One region of the Marinilactibacillus sp. XAAS-LB27 genome, then DNA from elsewhere that is predicted to be linked to it. Evidence: riboswitches for the same ligand, from Rfam matches in the RefSeq annotation. Region 1 holds a riboswitch; each other region holds the start of a gene.
What was found. Region 1 has a riboswitch for thiamine pyrophosphate ahead of VXN63_RS10155 (3-oxoacyl-ACP reductase). Riboswitches for the same ligand answer to the same signal wherever they lie in the genome.
Positions count from the first base shown of each region.

Region 1 (4,293 bases):
CATAAAACGAACCATCTTTACAATGTAGGACATAGAAATAGCTATTCTTTACTTCGTTCAGTTCCATAAATCATCCTTCTCACTTCTGGTAAATATTGGTCATTTTGATCAAACACAAATAAAGGGGGGAGCACAGAGAATCCTGTTTCTTTTCCATTTTTGATGCCTTCAATCAATATCATGTTTGCTTCTTTATGCTCTTTAGGGTAAACGAATCGGACTCTTTTAGGCGCAAGGTTAACGGCACGCATAGCATCCAAGATTTCTAAAAACCGATCCGGTCTGTGTACAAAATAAGCTTTCCCTTTTGTTTTAAGTAAAAAAGCCGTTGCTTTCATCATTTCCTCCAGAGACAAAAAGATTTCATGTCTGGCAATCGCAAGGTGCGTGTTTGGATTCTGAAGGCTTTCTTCTGTCACTTTGAAATAAGGTGGATTACAAGTTACGACATCCACCGAATCGTGACGAATCATTTCTCTGATTTCTTTAACATCAGCCTTTTTCATTGTTACTTGTTCCTCTAACTGATTCAACTTGATACTTCTATTTGCCATATCTACAAGTCTTTCCTGAATCTCTATCCCCATCACCGGACTAGCCGTCTTTTGACTAAGCATAAGGGCAACCGCACCGTTCCCAGAACAAAGATCGATAATTTTAGCGCGATTATGCTTGGGTACTTGAGCAAACTCTCCTAATAATACGGCATCTAGTGAAAAAGAGAAGACTGAAGGGCTCTGTATAATTTCTATATCGTATTGCATCAACTGATCAATACGTTCGTCATCTTTAAGTAAGTCTTTCAATCGCTTAGCTTCCTTATCTATCAGTTTCTTATAGTATACCAAAATTTTCTAGTGAACATTACCCCGAACAAGTAAAAAGCTACACCCACTAAGGCGTAGCTTTTTGCTTCTAATCAATAAAATGATTAATCACTTTCTACAAAACTATTTATTTCTTAATTCATTGTCAGTCCGCTATCTACAACAATATTCTGCCCCGTGACGCCTCTTGAAGCTTCAGACCCCAAGAAAACAACGACTTCCGCTACATCTGTTGGTTCTGTCACACGATTTAGTGCAGAACTAGCTGCTATCAAATCAAAAACTTCTGGCGTAGTCACTGCACTAGCATCTGTCCGTTCTAATAATCCACCAGACACCATATTGACTGTGATCTGATCTTTCCCGAGCTCTTTTGCCATATTCCTAGTAAAACCAATGAGTGCCGCTTTCGCAGTTGTGTATTGGTGATAAGGTACTACGGGATTTTGAAACAAGTTTGTTCCAATATTGATTATACGACCATATCCTTGTTTTTTCATTCCGGGAAGGACCGCTTGGATTGTATTCAAAGCAGATTGGACCGTTCCTTGAAGCTGTTCATTGTAATTTTCCCAAGTCAATTCTTCCACCGCTCCTTGGGTGACTGGATTAAATTCAAAATTGATTAAAGCATTGTTTACGACGATATCGATAGGTCCAAATTGTTCTGTTGCTTTTTTTACCATGGCTTCTACTTGTTGTTTATTTCTGACATCTGCTTGGATGGCGATTGCGTTTCCTTCCCCTATCTCTTCAACAACCTTAAGCGCCTTTTCCTTACTTTTAAAGTAATTGACTACTACTTTATATCCTTTTTCACCGAACTGTTTCGCAATCACAGCACCTAGTCCTCGACTTGATCCTGTCACTAAAACGGTCTTCTGTTCACTCATTGCTTTTCCTCTTTTCACTTTTTTTGAACAAATAAAAAACACCCCTTCACTATCCTTTGCGGACAGAAAAGTGGTGTCGGCTTATTTGCAATCTCAATAAAGCCTTCTCAAAAGAGAGTGCTAGAGTCAAAATCGTTCATTCCACTTTTCCTACGCTGGCTTTATCCAGATCAGGTCCTAAGGGTCAGGTTTCTACCTATCTCAGCCTCAGCATTTCAGCAATAAGCTCCCCTAGTGGTCTTTTTATGTATTCAATTACATAAATCATATCATAAGCTTTTAAAATAATATACTATATTATTTTAAAAAACATTCACCCAATTTCCCTTTAAGTATTGGATTAAATTGCCTTAAAATTGACAAAAGCCCCTCCCAGTTAAGGGAGCGGCTCTCTGATTAAAAATAAATGACTTATACAGTTAATTCGTGCTAAATTACTATTCAAATTATATGACTGAGTTTCTCATTTAAACAACACAGTCCCTACCTCTACTGTGTCCTTACAACTCTATAGTTGCGCCAGATCGATTAAACTTCGTTAAAACGATTTTATATAATACTTCATATTTATTCTTAATGTAGTAACATTATACCACATATATCAAAAGAAGCAAAATTTAGGCATTTTAGGACTCGACTTTCGTCCTTTAGATTCAACGTTTTTAACCAACCGTATCAACCTTACGTCATTCTTAATTGTTTTGAAAAGAAAAGCTAATCTAGAGTTAAAAATGATTGAGCACATCAAAACAAGCAAGTAAATGATTACTAATTGTCTTTTTCTTTTTAAAATTGAATGTAAGCTTGTTTCGTTCTTTTAAGGTCATCGATAATTTGCTTCCCACTATAATCCCACTGCACCATTCTATAAAAAGCATCATGGTAAAAGATGAATTTTGCATTGAGCTTACGCGCTTCTTCCATCCAGTATAGCTTGGCGTCAATAGAATCCATCGGATAATCATCAAATCCAAGCACCCATAGGGGGTTTTGATGAGCATGCGTAGGCATGATGTCCGCTAGATGTAAAAGCGTTTCTTGGTTCTGTGTCAGTTTTACAATAGCATGTCCCTTGCTGTGTCCGCCGGTATGGATTAGTTCAATACCCGGGACGATTTCAAGACTCTTATTAAATGTTCTGACTTGCTCCTGAACCGCTTCCCAGTTTTCTTTCCAGTACGTACTTTTTGAACGGATATTGGGATGGCGAATTTCTTCCCATTCAATATCATTTACATAGATCACAGCATTTGGAAAGGTCGATACATATTGCCCTTCTTTCAACTGAGTTAAGCCTCCAGCATGATCGAAGTGCATGTGGGTCATGATTAAACCGTCAATATCTTGAACGGCTAATCCAACTTGATTCAGACTTTCTTCGATCTTCGTTTCTTCTCGCACACCATAATTTCGAATTTGCTTATCTGATAGCTTCCCAGTGCCGACTCCTGCATCAATTAAATAATTTTTATTTTTATATTGTATTAAAATCGCATCCGTTGGTAATTCAATCTGGTTCTTTTCATTAGCTGGATATTTCCTTGACCAAAGTGGTTTCGGGACGGGGCCAAACATCGCACCTCCATCCATTGAAGTTATGCCTCCGTCTATCCAAGTTAATGTCATATCATGGAATTTGAATGTGTCTAATTGGTCAGTCATTTTGTTTACCCCTTTTCCTTTTAATTCGACCTATTCCTTAAATCTAGTTCTTTTTTGTTAAAGCAAAAATCAATATGGGAACTGAATAATTTTTTTTAAATACTGCTGATCAAAAGTTTTGATAATTTCTTCTGCATAGTCGATTTTACCTTAACATAGAAGGGCTGAAAAGTTATTAGTCAAAATCAGATGAAAAAGTTACGTTTTTGGAATCGGGCTATCCATTAAACTAACTTCATTATTGGTCATTCAACATAATAATAAACCATCCTCTTCGCTTTCAGCTGAGCTGTAAGATAGAGGATGGTTTATTTTATTATGATGCGATTTGATTTTTCTTTTGATAATAAACGAATCCAGCGATACAGACAAGTAAAGAGAAAATCAGGAAAAAGGGTACAAAAGTCGGATTAGAGAAGATTCCTCCTACTAAAATGACCAGCGAACCAAGTGTTCCAAGTACTGGTGCAACATAGCCTAAGAAGACATTTTTGATGACACCTTCTCGTTTCAATTGGATCACTTTCAAGTAAAGAACAGCGTATGCCAAGTAACTGAATACAATCGCGATTTCACTGATATCTCCGCCTGATAACAAGGACGTTTTTTGTGAGATATAATGTAATCCCATCCATACCAAGCTAACTACAAAAGCAAAAATAGTCGAAGCTGGTGATAATTCTCTTTTTGCATCCATGACTTTGATACTGTCACTCATTGGAATCATGTTTTTTGTCGCAAGTGCTTGAGGCAGACGGATATATCCTAAAGTCAATCCATTGACTACACCTAAAACAGCAATCAAAACAAAAGTAAGCATGATCGATTCACCATTTGCCCCAAGTATAGCTGTACCAATCTGACTGATTGCAGCATCTCCTGTGGACAAGATATACTCTTCTCCAACAATC
Region 1 is NZ_JAYXKP010000008.1:10,778-15,070, reverse strand. It holds gene VXN63_RS10165 (GIY-YIG nuclease family protein) at 1-67, opposite strand, end outside; gene VXN63_RS10160 (tRNA1(Val) (adenine(37)-N6)-methyltransferase) at 42-764, opposite strand; gene VXN63_RS10155 (3-oxoacyl-ACP reductase) at 962-1,720, opposite strand; TPP riboswitch at 1,850-1,963, opposite strand; gene VXN63_RS10150 (YtnP family quorum-quenching lactonase) at 2,507-3,382, opposite strand; gene VXN63_RS10145 (APC family permease) at 3,699-4,293, opposite strand, start outside.

Region 2 (4,293 bases), on a different contig from region 1:
GCTGATGTAGCGATATACAATCGTCGGGTAGCGTACGCGGAACAGTTACCAAAAGTCATGGATGAAGCGATTCGTACAGCGATTACCCGAAATGGAGTAGCGGTTGTAGAGGTGCCAGTCAGTTATGGATGGGTTGAAATAGACAACGATAGCTGGTATTCATCTGCCAATGCTCGTCGTACACCAACGTATTCCATACCAGATGAAAAAGATATTGAAGATGCAGCTAAAATCTTGGAAAATGCAAAACGCCCGGTCATATATGCCGGAATCGGAACACGAGGAAATGGCGATGCAGTCATGGGGCTGTCTCGTAAGTTGAAAGCGCCAGTCGCTATTACTGGTTTAAACTATGACAATTTTCCACATGACTTCGAAGCTTTACTGGGATCCGCAAACCGAGTCGCACGAAAACCAGCGGTGGAAGTGTTTGAAGAAGCAGATGTAGTATTGTTTGCAGGAAGTAACTATCCTTTTACTGAGGTAACGGGTGTGTTTGATAACATTGATAAGTTCATTCAAATCGATATCGATCCCTATAAATTAGGGAAAAGACATCCAGTTGATGTAGCGATTTTAGGAGACGCTGGATCAGCGATTCGCTCGATCACAGATAGGATCTCTGAAAAACAAGAAAGTGCATGGTATCGTGCTAATATAAAAAATGTTAAAAACTGGGCTGCTTATATTGATAAGCTTGAAAAGAAAACAGAAGGTAAACTGCAGGTGTATCAAGCCTATAATGCTATAAACAAAGTGGCGGACGATGATGCCATTTACTCTACAGATGTTGGGAATACCACTCAAACTTCTATACGTCATTTGAAAATGACACCGAAAAATATGTGGAGAACGTCAGGCGTGTTCGCAACGATGGGAAGCGGACTACCAGGGGCTATTGCAGCGAAGAAATCCTTCCCGAATAGGCAAGTGTGGGATCTGACTGGTGATGGTGCCTTTTCAATGGTAATGCAAGACATTATCACAACTGTTCAACACAAATTACCAAGTATTCACGTTGTCTTCTCCAATGAAGAATATGCCTTCATTAAAGCAGAACAAGAAGATACAAACCACTATTATTTTGGCGTAGATTTCCAATCTTCTGATTACGCTAAATTCGGTGAAGCGCAAGGAGCGGTTGGTTTTACCGTTAAAGAAATCAGTGAGTTAGAAGAAACCTTCCAAAAAGCGGTTGATTTGGAAAAATCTGGACGTACAGTAGTGATTGACGTCAAAATCAGTAATGATCGTCCGATACCGGTTGAGCGTCTGAGACTAGATCCGAAACTTTACTCAGAAGAAGAAATCAACGAGTTCAAAGAACGCTATGAAGCACAAGACCTTATTCCTTTCGGTCAATTCTTAGAAGAAGAAGGATTAGAGGTTAAAGTATACGAGCGTGGAGGAAAATCGAAACAAGACGATTCAATCGTGAATACAGAAGATCAAATTTAAGTAAAGTCTTTAAAGAACCTCACTCGTTGGGGTTCTTTTCTTATAATTAGAGCACATGTTTATACTGAAGAAAACTTTTGAGTTTAATTACAAAATAATAAACCATTAAATATCACTTCTACTTTTTGAATCCGTTAAGTTTAGCGTGCACTTTCCCACGCAATCGCTGAAAAAACAAAAACTGACGGCGCGATTGTTCCATACTTTTATATCGTTTACGGTTCTTTTTATAGAATTGCTGGTGATAGTTTTCTGCAGGCCAGAAAGTACTGGCTGGTTCGATTGCAGTAACGATTGGTTTCGTATATTTGTTCGAGTCGATCACACGTTTTTTGGATTCCGTGGCAATTTTGTGTTGAGCTTCATTGCGGTAAAATATAATCGGACGGTAACGTTCACCACGGTCTGCGAACTGACCATGTGCATCGGTAGGATCTGTTAGCTGCCAGTAAAGGTCCACAAGATCGGCGTACTGAATCATGCGCGTATCAAAAATAATTTCCACAGCTTCTACATGTCCCGTATAATCACCGCTGACTTGGTCATAAGTAGGGTGGTCAACGTGTCCCCCTGTATAGCCAGATAAAACGGAAATGATGCCTTCTCTTGTCTCAAATGGTTCTACCATACACCAGAAACAACCACCAGCAAAAATGGCACTGTCCTGATTATTTTCATCGTCAACGGTGTGGTTGTCTATATCAAACAAAGTATCTGTTTTTAAATTACCAGTAATCAGGTTGTAAAAATCCATCACGTCAGGTGTGAGATTACTCCTCAGCGCCAGAGGACGTAGATCGGCCTCGATTTTTGAAAGATGACTTTCCACACTTTTTCCATCATCTAGGCGATCTTTTGTTTCTGAAAGTAAAGAACGCTCCCAATCACGTGTCGCTGGATTAAGGATCAAGTTATAGAGATTCGCTAACAGTACTTCTTGATTCATGTTCATACGTATACCGCCTTAGAGTTCATTCGTTTAGTCAATAATCGTTACCGTTAGTATACCGTAATTTTCTTGAAAATTAATTTAAGAAAGATTAAATGAGCGAGAATCCTGTATTTATTTATAAGCCTGTAGTCCCATCAAAAAAAGTGTGCTATACTCTAATCAATTGAAAAGAACATTTGGGGTGCTATTTAGCTGAGATTATACCCATTGAACCTGATACAGTTAGGACTGGCGCAGGGAAATGTAGTTGTAGACTGATTTTATGCAATCGTTTTATTTTGATTGTATGACTCCGTCTGTCTCAGACCGCACTCCTTTTGCTTTTCGCAGAAAGGAGTTTTTTTACGTGGAAAAAAATCGAATCCACAGATTGACCTTACTAGCATTGATGATTGCATTAGACGTGGTGTTGTCACCATTGATGCGAATCGAAGGAATGGCGCCCATGTCTAGCGTCATGAATATTATTGCGGGTGTTTTACTCGGTCCGCTATACGGAACGCTGATGGCTTTAATATGCGGCCTGATTCGTATGTTACTTTTAGGCATTCCACCACTGGCTTTAACGGGGGCCGTATTTGGAGCTTTCTTAGCTGGGGTATTTTATAAATTCGGCCGAAATATGTACTGGTCGATGGCGGGAGAGATTATTGGAACAGGTATCATTGGTTCACTACTTTCTTATCCCGTGATGGTTTGGTTCACTGGTAGCCAACAGAGTTTGTACTGGTTTATTTACACGCCAAGATTTGTTGGAGCGACTTTGATTGGTTCTGTAATGGCCTTTTTAGTGCTAGTCAAATTAAAAGAAACGTCTACTTTCAAACGTACTCAGAAATTATTTATAGGAGGTCCGCTTCATGGCATTAAATCATGACCTTTCGAATCAGTTCCCATTAAAACAGTCTCCATTAGTACAATGCATTACCAATGAAATCACTTGTGAGTCGATGGCGAATGCGCTGCTTTACGTAGGAGCTAAACCGATCATGGCAGATGACTCTAGAGAATTTAAACAGCTTTTTACTCAAACGGACGCTTTGCTTTTAAACCTTGGACATCTTTCAGAAAAACGTCAGATTAGTCTGCTAGAAGCAAGTCGCTACGCAAAAGAAACGAAGAAGCCGACAGTCGTTGATCTAGTTGGTTATGGCGTTAGTGATATCCGTAATCAAGTCAGCCTTGCGCTAGTTGAGAACCATCCAACTGTTGTAAAAGGAAACACTTCAGAACTGAGAAATTTCTGCGAATTAACGAGTCATGGACGAGGTGTTGACGGCAACGAACTGGATCAGGGAGAAGAAAGTCTGAACGAACTGATCGATGCCTTGAAAGAGATGAGTCAATATTATCCCTATACGACTTTCTTAGCGACCGGACCAAAAGATATCGTCGTATCGCATGACCGCACTGTGATGCTTTCTAATGGTGTCGAAGAGCTCGATCGATTCACAGGAACAGGTGATATTGTTGGGGCACTGATTGCGGCACTCTTAGGAGACGGTCAAGATCCATTCGATGCCGTAATCGGCGCAGTCAGTTACTTCAATCTTTGTGGTGAGAAAGCCAAGTCCCAAAGCAATGGACTTGCCGATTTCCGCTTTCAAACATTAAACCATCTATCACTCTTGATGGAAGAAAACTGGAACCAATCAGTGAAAGGATGGGAAAAATGAAAGAACTAACTCTTTACCTTGTAACAGGAAGATACGATTTTGACGAAGATTCTTTTTTAAATGTGATCAAAACCGCTTGTGGAAATGGCGTAACACTCGTGCAGCTGCGTGAAAAAGAAGCAACGACAAATGATTTTTATAGATTAGCTCAAAAGGTGAAAGACCTAACAGACCGTTTTGACGTTCCTTTGATCATCAATGACCGAG
Region 2 is NZ_JAYXKP010000010.1:66,378-70,670, forward strand. It holds gene spxB (pyruvate oxidase) at 1-1,458, shown strand, start outside; gene msrA (peptide-methionine (S)-S-oxide reductase MsrA) at 1,577-2,410, opposite strand; TPP riboswitch at 2,578-2,667, shown strand; gene thiW (energy coupling factor transporter S component ThiW) at 2,799-3,287, shown strand; gene VXN63_RS11495 (hydroxyethylthiazole kinase) at 3,271-4,086, shown strand; gene thiE (thiamine phosphate synthase) at 4,074-4,293, shown strand, end outside.
Region 2: another riboswitch for thiamine pyrophosphate. It lies ahead of thiW (energy coupling factor transporter S component ThiW); the one in region 1 lies ahead of VXN63_RS10155 (3-oxoacyl-ACP reductase).

Region 3 (4,293 bases), on a different contig from region 1:
CATTCCATCTTCTGATAGTTCTTCTAATACCTTCTTTGTCATTTTTTCAGAACATGAACAAGCCTCACTAACTTCTATTATTGAAGCAGAATGAGTGGGCTCACTGTTTAAGTAATCCAGATGAATAGCTTTTAAGTTTTGAGGAACCATGATTTGATCTCCATTTCCTTCAAGTTTATAGTAGTAAAGTATACAGATACTAAAAGAGAAAGTCGACTCGTTCCTAAGTAGAAGATTAGTAGGAAATAAGGAATTTCTATGCTATACTAAAATCAGTGTAGAGTGAACGGACGTAAGAAAAATAGGCGAAATAGACTATAATAACTAAGTTGAACTATACGTTAAATCAACTTTTAGAGGTGAAAAATTTGAGTAATATTAAGATTATTCCTTTTGGAGGAGTAAGAGAAAACGGAAAAAATTTATATGTCATTGAATCAGGAGAGGACATCTTTGTCTTGGATTGTGGATTAATGTATCCAGAAGACGACTTGTATGGTATTGATGCAGTTATTCCTGACTTCAGCTATTTACTAGAAAACAAAGACCGCATTGCAGGTGTGTTTTTATCACACGGACATGAGGATGCTATAGGCGCATTGCCATACTTCCTTGAATCTTTCAATGTACCTGTGTTTGGATCAGAACTAACCATTGCATTAGCAAAATTATTTGTTAATGAATCCAGTCTTGGTGCCGATTTTGATGATTATCATGTAATCGATGAACACACAGAAATTGATTTTCATGGAAACTTAGTGAAATTTTTCAGAACAACGCATACTATACCTGACTCTATGGGTATTTCTGTTAAGACTGATGACGGGAACATTGTCTACACTGGAAACTTTAAGTTTGATCAGAGTGCAAGTGAAGGATACCGTACGGACTTTTCTCAGATTTCTGAGATCGGTAAAGAGGGTGTACTTGCGTTATTGAGTGATTCAAATGAAGCAGAAAGTACGATAGAAAATGTTTCTGAGAAAAAAGTTCAAGAAGAAGTTTTGGATATTTTCCAAGACTCAAATAGTAGAATTATTGTTGCTGCAGTAGCAAGTAATATTTTACGTATTCAACAAGTGCTGAATGCGGCACAAGCATCTGGAAGAAAAGTATTCATAACAGGACGTAATCTTGAAGCGATTCTCGCAACAGCGATTGAATTAGACAAATTGACACTTCCTGATGAAAATTTAATCGTCTCAGTGGATAAAATTGATCAGTTTGATGATAACCAAATTATCGTACTTGAAACTGGCGCTTCTGGTGAACCAATTAAAACACTTAGCCGTATGGCAACAGGCAATCATGGACAAGTTAACATTAAAGAAAATGATCTTGTATTTATTGCTACAAGTCCATCTATTGCAATGGAAGTAACCGTTGCTGAAACAGAAAACTTGATCTACAGAGCGGGTGCTACTGTTAAGCATATTTCTGATAATATGAAAGCTTCTGGTCATGCTACGCCGAACGATTTACAATTGATGATCAATTTACTTCAACCGAAGTATTTTATACCAATCCAAGGAGAGTATCGTATGCTTGCAGCTCACGCTGATTTAGCAAACGAAACAGGTATGGATAACGCAGATATCTTTATTTTAAGTAATGGAGATGTTTTGAACTATCAAAATGGTAAAATGAATCAGACTGGTCAAGTACCAGCTGAAAATACGTTAATTGATGGAATTGGTATTGGAGACATTGGAAATATTGTTTTAAGAGATAGACGACTATTATCTGAAGATGGTATTTTTGTAGCGGTTGTAACGATCGACCGGAAAAAACGCAAAGTCGTTTCTGGCCCACACATTGTAACAAGAGGGTTTGTCTTTGTTAAAGAAAGTCAGGATTTAATTAATGAGTCTAACGAAATCGTTACTGACGTGGTACGCAAAAATCTTGAACATAATGATTTCGACTGGGGATCTATCAAGCAAGATATTAGAGAAGAACTCGGAAATCATTTATTCAAAAAAACACGTAGACGTCCAATCATCTTACCTGTTATAATGGAAGTGAACCAAAATCGTCGATTCAAATAAATCACGATAAATTAACTATTTGTACTAGGGGAGCCAATTGAATTGGCTGAGAGTGGACTATAAAGTCCAGACCCTTTGAACCTGTACGTTCGTACGTGCGTAGGGAGAGTACCTAGAATCAGTGTCTAAAAGTATTTTTGTGCTTTTTTGCTATGATGATAAGAATTTACTCCTCCTCTAGTATACATAGTATCTATAGGAGGAGTTTTTGTATGCAGAACGAGAAGTTAAGAATTTATATTGAAGGGACACTATTTGCGGCCATTGCCATGATTTTGTCTTTAATACCCATAGGGATTGGATCATCTTTTAGTGTTTCATTAGGGACGATTCCGTTGACATTTTTTGCCATTAGAAGAGGAATGTTGCCTGGTTTATTTGCGGGCTTTTTATGGGGAATTTTGCATGTAGTAGCTGGAACAGCTTATATATTGAATATCTATCAATTTATTATTGAATATGGATTTGCTTTCACTTGTGTTGGTTTTGCCGGGTACTTTAGCCAAACCATCATCAAAAATATAAAAGAAAATTCACTGAGCAGCGCTAAAAAGTATTTGATCATCACGACATTCATAGGATCGGCTGCACGTTGGTTCTGGCATTTTTTAGCTGGTGTATTCTTTTTTGGAGACTATGCAGTGTGGGGGCTTGATCCAATAACGTTTTCTTTGCTATTTAATGGAGCGAGCATGCTGGCAACAATAGCGGTCACGATTATAGTGTTGGTGTTATTATTCGATAGAGCATCATCTATGTTTGTGCCTAAATCAAAAAATTAATTCTTGAAAATATTTTCCATCAAGCAGTCTCTACTATTAGAGGCTGCTTTGTTTTTTACCAACCAATTGTTACAAAATAACGTATTCTTTTAAAAGGGACTTCGCTTTAGGAGCCCTCTAGGGATAATATATGTAGACGGGTAAAGGCAGAATAGTGTAAACTGATTAAGAAAAACTCTAGAAGGCTAGTGTCAGGTGTTCGTAGAGGAGTCAATAAAAGACTATAAGGGGAATAAAATGGAGATTATTAGAACAATATTCTGGTTATTTATTTTTATCAATTCAATTTTAGCATTTATAACAGTTTTCAGAGAAAGAGAAAGAGATATTGCAGCAATATGGGCATGGCTACTCGTCATTACAATGTTACCCGGGATCGGAATTGTTCTTTACCTATTTCTTGGACGAAAAATATCTCAAGAAAATATTTTCGACATTCGATCACAGAAAAGAATTGGTATGACGCAATTGGTTGAAGCGCAAAAACAGTTAATTGAGTCCGAAAATCTAGATGTTCCGGAAGCGAAGCATATGGATGCTACCTTGGAACTAGTTTCTCTCTTCTTAGAAAGTAATGAAGCTATTTTAACCAAAGGAAATAAAGTGGATATTATCACAGATGGTAAAGAAAAATTCGATAGATTAATAGAAGACATCGGTAAAGCAGAACACCACATTCATGTGACTTACTATATATTTAAAGCAGATGGTATTGGTACAAGATTGTTAAAAGCTCTAGAAGAAAGAGCTGAAAATGGGGTTGAAGTTAAAGTTTTATATGATCCGATTGGGGCTAGAGTCGTAGGCGCTCATTTCTTTGAACATCTAAAAGCTCTAGGAGGAAAAGCTGAGCCTTTCTTCGGTTCTAAATTTTTCAGACTGAACTACAGAAATCACAGAAAAATAGTCGTAATCGATGGAAAAGTGGGTTATACAGGAGGCTTTAATGTCGGAGATGATTATTTGGGTCTCTACGAAAAGATGGGATACTGGAGAGATACACATCTTAGAATCAACGGAAACGGTGTTCTTCCTTTGCAAACAAGGTTTTTGATGGACTGGAATGCATCTGTAAAACATCATCCAGTCAGTTATGAAGAAAGTTATTTTCCAGTTTCATCTTTTATAGGCTCCACTGATCTACAAATTGTTTCCAGCGGACCAGATACTGAAATGCATGCAATTAAAAAAGGTTTTCTTAAAATGATTAGTATGGCTAAGGAGTCCGTTTATATCCAGACACCCTATTTCATACCAGATGAAGCGTTGATGGAAACGATAAAAATTGCGAGTTTATCTGGTATTGATGTTAAATTGATGATCCCCAACAAACCAGATCATCCTTTCATATACCGTGCTACTCTTAGCTATGCGGAAGAAATGATTAACTCAGGCGTCAAAGTATATATTTACGATGCTGGATTTATTCATGCAAAGACAATCGTAATAGATGGAGAAATATT
Region 3 is NZ_JAYXKP010000001.1:655,319-659,611, reverse strand. It holds gene VXN63_RS03180 (biotin--[acetyl-CoA-carboxylase] ligase) at 1-150, opposite strand, end outside; gene VXN63_RS03175 (ribonuclease J) at 369-2,048, shown strand; TPP riboswitch at 2,065-2,172, shown strand; gene thiT (energy-coupled thiamine transporter ThiT) at 2,261-2,830, shown strand; gene cls (cardiolipin synthase) at 3,068-4,293, shown strand, end outside.
Region 3: another riboswitch for thiamine pyrophosphate. It lies ahead of thiT (energy-coupled thiamine transporter ThiT); the one in region 1 lies ahead of VXN63_RS10155 (3-oxoacyl-ACP reductase).